Linked DNA regions of Tardiphaga sp. 709. The protein of the gene in region 1 interacts with the protein of each later gene in a pairwise test. Links are inferred from orthologs where the notes say so. Each region holds a gene or a part of one and is shown on either strand. Other genes may lie near its edges. The genes, in order: RSO67_RS03115 and RSO67_RS08275.

Region 1 (3,251 bases):
ATTTCCTGCGCGAGCGCCATGGCGCCGTTATCAAGTGGGCACCGGTCGATGACGAAGGCAACTTCCTGATCGACGAGTTCGAGAAGCTGCTGACCGACCGCACCAAGATCGTTGCCATCACCCAGATGTCCAATGCGCTGGGCACGCTGGTTCCGGTCAAGGACGTGGTGAAGCTCGCGCATGCGCGCGGCATTCCCGTCGTGGTTGACGGCAGCCAGGCGGCCGTGCACATGCCGGTTGACGTGCAGGACATCGACGCCGATTTCTACATCTTCACCGGCCACAAGCTGTACGGACCGACCGGCATCGGCGTGCTGTATGGCAAATATGACCGCCTGGTCGCGATGCGGCCCTATGCCGGCGGCGGCGAGATGATCCGCGAAGTGGCGAAGGAGTGGGTCACCTATGGTGATCCGCCGCACAAGTTTGAGGCCGGTACGCCCGCCATCGTCGAAGCTATCGGCCTCGGCGCTGCGATCGATTACGTCAATTCGATCGGCAAGGAGCGGATTGCCGCCCATGAGCACGACCTCCTGGCCTATGCACAGGACCGGCTGCGCGAGATCAATTCGCTGCGTATTATCGGAACTGCCAAGAACAAGGGCCCGGTGATTTCGTTCGAGATGAAGGGCGCTCACGCCCATGACGTGGCGACCGTGATCGACCGGCAGGGCGTTGCAGTTCGCGCGGGAACCCACTGCGTGATGCCGCTTCTGGAGCGATTCAATGTGACGGCCACGTGCCGTGCATCATTCGGAATGTATAATACCCGCGAGGAGGTCGACCACCTCGCACAGGCGCTGATCAAGGCACGGGAGTTGTTTGCATGAGTGACATTGCAGAAGCCAAGACGCCGGACACCACCCCCGAGACTGAGAAGCCCGCTCACATGCAGACCACCTCGGCGCTCGATCCCGCCGAAACCGAACGCTTGGGCACTGAAATCGTCGCCGCGCTGAAGACCGTGTTCGACCCGGAAATTCCGGCTGACATCTACGAGCTCGGCCTGATCTACAAGGTGGACATCAAGGACGATCGCTCCGTCCAGGTCGAGATGACGCTGACAACGCCGAACTGTCCGGCGGCCGAAGAACTTCCGACCATGGTCGAGAACGCCGTGGCCAGCGTGCCCGGAGTCGGCCTGGTCAAAGTCGAGATTGTCTGGGAGCCGACCTGGACGCCGGACCGGATGACCGACGAGGCCCGTCTCGTTCTGAATATGTGGTGAGTTGCGTCCGGTTTGCTGAATACGCCGATGGCGGCCTTGAACCGCCGAAGGGACTGAACACATGACTGAGATGACACCGAACCCGACCATACCGGCTGCCAAGCCGAAGCCGCGTCCCCGTCCACAGGTGATGCGCCTGACCGATGCCGCTGCAACGCGGATCCGGGAGCTGACGGAGCGTGCGGATTCCGAGATCGTCGGCTTGCGCGTCGGCATCAAGAATGGCGGCTGCGCCGGCCAGTCCTACACCGTTGAATATGCCCATGACATCAAGCCAACCGACGAAATCGTCGAGGACAAGGGCGTCAAGATCCTGGTCGATCCCAAGGCTGTGTTGTTCCTGCTCGGCACCGAAATGGACTACAAGACCGACCGCATGCAGGCCCAGTTCGTATTCAACAACCCGAACCAGATATCAGCCTGCGGCTGCGGCGAGTCCGTGCAACTGACGCCGGCGAAGATCGACGGCTGAGAGTTGTCTTATCGAAATTAAAACTCTGTGATGCCCGGGCCTGTCCCGGGCATCCATTTTTCTAGGCTTCGGTGAAAACGAAAGAGGCTGGATGGCCGGGTCAAGCCCGGCCATGACCTAGGGAGACGATGCGGACGGACCGCTTCCGCAATGGCGCGTCGCATCCTACACTTCCCCGATGGACCGCGATTTCCTCAGTGAACTTTTCGCCGGCTTTGGCCCGGTAACGATCCGCCGGATGTTTTCCGGCTTCGGCATCTCCGCCGACGGCATCAACTTCGCGCTGGTGCTGCGCGGCGCGGTCTATCTGCGCGCCGATGAAAACTCGATCCCGCGTTTCGAGAGCGAAGGCTCGCAGTGTTTTCAGTATGAGATGCGCGGCAAGCTGCGGATGATCGGATCTTACTGGCAGCTGCCGGAGCGGCTTTACGACGATCCAGATGAAGTCACCGAATGGGCGAGGGTCGCGCATGCCGCAGCGATCCGTGCATCGCTGGCAAAAGCAGGCAAGAAGCGGGCAACGAAGAAGGCGGAGGTCGTGAAGAAGACCGCGGCGAAAAAGAAGGCCGCCAAGAAGGCTGCGGTCGGGAAAGTCGCCAGCAAGAAGGCCAGTAAAGCCGCAAAGAAGCGCAAATCCTCATCCTGAGGGGCCGTGCGCTTGCGCGGCGTCTCCTTGCGAATGGTGAAGCCATTCGCAAGGGATGGCTACGGGGCGCCGGCGCGAGCTTACGATTCCGAGACGCGCGAAGACGCGTTCCTCACCGTGAGGACGGAATGTGGGGCGTCACGCCACCTGAAACTGCAGCTCCGCCGAATATTCCGGATCGACTTCGCAGATCACGCGGTTACGGCCACTGCGCTTCGCGGCATAGAGACAGGCGTCGGCACGGCCGATGAGCGATTCCATATCGTCGCCGATCTGCAGCATCGAGACGCCGACGGAAATCGTGACGCGTCCCAGGATCTCGCCAGTCGATTTTTTCTTCAGCTCCTTTGACATCACGGCGCGGCGGATGTGATCGGCAACGGTAAGCGCCTGACGCAGCGGCGTGTTCGGTAGCACCACGGCGAATTCCTCGCCGCCATAGCGCGCGGTGATATCCTGGCCCTTGATGGTCTGCTTCAATGACTGGCCGACAAGACGCAGCACCTGGTCGCCGGTGAGATGGCCGTAATTGTCATTGAAGGACTTGAAGTGATCGATGTCGAGCATTAGGAGCGACAACGGTTCGCCGCGCTTCACCGCGGTATCGATTGCCGCCATCAGCGCACGGTCGAAATATTTGCGGTTGCCGAGCGCGGTGAGGGGATCGGTCAGGCTCTCGGCGCGGATCGCCTCGAGGCTCTGTTGCAGCGTGTAGACCTCGCTCTTCGAGGACAGTAGCCGTTCTTCCAGCGCCTTGTTCGTGTCGTGTACTTCACGGGTGGATTTGACGAGACTCTCGATCACCGCTTTCACCGCAGCAGAATCGTGCGCCCGCGACAAATCCTTGCTGGCACCATCCAGACTGGCATTGAAGTTCGTCGTCATGCCCAGAGCGTCGGTGATGA
Region 2 (3,029 bases), 1.0 Mb from region 1 along the record:
CCAGACAGGATGAGCTTCAGCTTGCCGGGATATGTATTGATATCTCCAATGGCGAAGATGCCGGGGACATTGGTCTCGAACGACGCCGTCTCCACCGGGATCAGGTTGTTCTCCAGCGTGACGCCCCAGTTGGCGACCGGACCGAGCTTCATGGTCAGGCCGAAGAACGGCAGGATCGTATTGCAGTCGATCCGGACACTTTCGTTGTCATTGCCCTTGATGACGGCCCCGGTGAGATGGCCTCCCTCGCCTTCGAGCGCTGTGACCTGACCGATCTGCAGGTCCATCTGACCCGCTGCCACGAGCTTGCGCATCTGCTCGACACTGTGAGGCGCAGCACGAAAATCATCGCGCCGATGCAGCAGCGTGACGCGCCGCGCGACCGGATGCAGGTTGAGCGTCCAGTCCAGCGCACTATCGCCGCCGCCGACAATCAGCAGATCCTTGTCGCGGAATTGCTCCATCTTCCGCACCGCGTAGAACACCGACGTGCCCTCATAGGCTTCGATGCCCGGCACCGGCGGACGCTTCGGCTGGAACGAGCCACCGCCGGCGGAGATGACCACCACCTTGGTTTCGAACACCTGGCCGGCATCCGTCGTGACACGAAACAAGGGATCGCCGATCTTCTCGATGGTCTCGATCATTTCATTCAAATGAAAGGTCGGATGGAACGGCTTGATCTGCTCCAGCAGTGCTTCGGTCAGCCCCTGACCGGTGACCAGCGGAATCGCAGGAATGTCGTAGATCGGTTTTTCTGGATAGAGCTCGGCGCACTGGCCACCGATCTTGTCCAAGATATCGACGAGGTGGACCTTCATATCGAGCAGACCAAGTTCAAAAACGGCGAACAGTCCGCAGGGGCCGGCGCCGATGATCAGCACGTCCGTCTTGATCGTTTCGCCCATAGTGTTTTTTCTCGGTTGAACCAGCCCTGCGAGATCGCAGAGCCCGGCGCCATCCGGCAATTGCGTCCAGCCTAGCGGCGCCGCACAGGGAAAGCCACAGCGGCTCGGCCTGAAATCAGCACGCGCCCCGCCCTTGCCTGGGCTGTGCAACTGCGCTGTAACAGACGCAAACCTGCCGAGCATTGCTGGAGATCAACTTCGTGAACGCCCCTGCCCGCGCCCCGGCGCCCGTCCTCGACGACTATCCCTATCGCCTGTCGGACAATGTGCGCTTTGCGGATCTCGATCCGAACAACCACGTCAACAACGCGGTGTATTCCAGCTATTTCGAGACCAGCCGCGTGTTGCTGATGCGGGACCCGGCATGCGGGCTGATCGCGCCTGGGCAAAGCTGGGTGCTCGCGCGGCTCGATATTCACTTTCGCGCCGAATTGCACTGGCCCGGCAAGATCGAACTAGGGCTCGGCGTCACCAAGATCGGCCGGACCTCGGTGACCTATTCGCAGGTGGTGTTTTCGGAAGGCAAGTGCATGGCCTCGGCGATCGCAACGACCGTGATGGTTGGCCTCACCAGCCGCGCGCCGACACCGATCCCACCGGATGTGGTCGAGCGCTTCCAGCCCTGGATGCTGCGCGGCTTGAACGCGCAGTAAATAAGAGATCTCGGAAAGCTCAGGCCTGGCGTTCCGGCGTGATCACAACAAGCCCATCGAGCGCATCGGTGATCTTGATCTGGCACGACAGCCGGGAGTTCGGCTTGATGTCGTAACCGAAGTCCAGCATGTCCTCTTCCATCGGCGTCGGCGCACCGACGCGCTCCTGCCAGGCTTCGTCGACATAGACGTGGCAGGTGGCACAGGCGCAGGCGCCGCCACATTCGGCTTCGATACCCGGGATGGCATTGCGGATGGCCGCCTCCATCACCGTGGAGCCGATCTCGGCGTCAATGCTGCGGGTCTCACCGGAGTGATCGACAAAGTTTATCTTGGCCATGATGCTCGCGCTGCCGAAAGGAAGATACGGGCTGTCCTATAACGGGTCGATCCGGATCGCGCCAGCACTCCGCAGCAAAACCGTCATCTGGAAAAGCAGGATCAAGCATGACCCCTTGGGGGATCAAAAACGATCCCTTGGGGATCAGGACCGCTTCAGAAGGACGTCGATCTCCGCCCGCGCCTCGAGAACGGCGTCAGTGAGCGTCATCAGGGCCTCAGCGGTATCGATGTTGTCGCGCAGCGCACTTTCCAGCCACTCGGCGGCTTCCGTGATGCGGAACGCGCCGACTGCCTGCGCGGAGCCCTTCAGCTTGTGCGTGAGCGCAGCCGCATCCGCCGGCATTTTGACGATCTTCTCGATCAACTCGCTCGACTGGGCCGCGAACATCGCCAGAACTTCACGCTCCAGGCTGCTATCGCCCATAGTCATACGTTGAAGGTGGGGGAAATCGATCGGTCCGTCATCGGGAACCAGCGGCGGTGACGGCATCCATTGAACCCGTTCGAGGTGAAGCGGCATTGATGATGGCCCAAATTCCCGCCAACCGAACGATCCGGCTGCGATTTTTTGCAGCCAAACACGGAATTGGTTAACGGAACGTTCTAGGTACAATCCGCCGGGTTGACGCAGTTTTGACGCAAACTCGCCACGATTGAGGGGCCATTCCGTTTATTTGAGGCGCCACAAGAAGTTACCGGGGGAAGCCGTTAACTATCATTAAGAATGTCTTAACCAGAACCATTTCATTCGCGCGACCAAGCCAATAGGATGTTTGCGGAAGTAGCGGACAAGCCGAGCGACCGGCAGTCCGAAATTCGTCCCGCGGGGTGCACATGGCCAGTCGCCATGCTGCAGGCGGGAACGAATCGTGGGGACTTCTGTGTCAGTTGCGTAATCAGGGGGCGTGGAACGAGCATGGCAAACAACACCAAAAAGGCCAAGGATCCGACCGAAGTCGCGCTCTCTGCCATCCAGGAAGCTCTCAACATCAGTGATCCCGCGCATGTCGATCGCGATCAACCCGCGATCCGTGCCGACAATACTCCCACCAATCCATCTTCCCCCGTCGACCTCGACGACAACGCCTTCGACGCACGCATCGCCAATGATCGCCCGGGCTTCGAG

Evidence for each region.
Region 2: the proteins of RSO67_RS03115 (region 1) and RSO67_RS08275 interact in binary tests that used the Escherichia coli proteins (3 or more experiments, as listed by UniProt). The link is inferred for Tardiphaga sp. 709 from one-to-one orthologs.

Annotation. Positions count from the first base shown.
Region 1 is NZ_CP135529.1:563,765-567,015, reverse strand. What follows is about bases 65-2,994. They hold RSO67_RS03115 (HesB/IscA family protein), read left to right. Parts: upstream 65-1,289; coding sequence 1,290-1,700; downstream 1,701-2,994. Other genes in these bases: RSO67_RS03105 (GGDEF domain-containing protein), read right to left, coding at 2,485-2,994; RSO67_RS03110 (TfoX/Sxy family protein), read left to right, coding at 1,879-2,346; RSO67_RS03120 (SUF system Fe-S cluster assembly protein), read left to right, coding at 827-1,228; RSO67_RS03125 (cysteine desulfurase), read left to right, coding at 65-830. Also shown: more of RSO67_RS03125, read left to right, coding at 1-64; more of RSO67_RS03105, read right to left, coding at 2,995-3,251. UniProt on the Escherichia coli protein: Is able to transfer iron-sulfur clusters to apo-ferredoxin. Multiple cycles of [2Fe2S] cluster formation and transfer are observed, suggesting that IscA acts catalytically.
Region 2 is NZ_CP135529.1:1,611,018-1,614,046, forward strand. What follows is about bases 242-2,949. They hold RSO67_RS08275 (2Fe-2S iron-sulfur cluster-binding protein), read right to left. Parts: upstream 1,902-2,949; coding sequence 1,581-1,901; downstream 242-1,580. Other genes in these bases: RSO67_RS08265 (NAD(P)/FAD-dependent oxidoreductase), read right to left, coding at 242-908; RSO67_RS08270 (thioesterase family protein), read left to right, coding at 1,109-1,561; RSO67_RS08280 (Hpt domain-containing protein), read right to left, coding at 2,046-2,423; RSO67_RS08285 (hypothetical protein), read left to right, coding at 2,820-2,949. Outside these bases: more of RSO67_RS08265, read right to left, coding at 1-241; more of RSO67_RS08285, read left to right, coding at 2,950-3,029. UniProt on the Escherichia coli protein: Ferredoxin are iron-sulfur proteins that transfer electrons in a wide variety of metabolic reactions. Although the function of this ferredoxin is unknown it is probable that it has a role as a cellular electron transfer protein.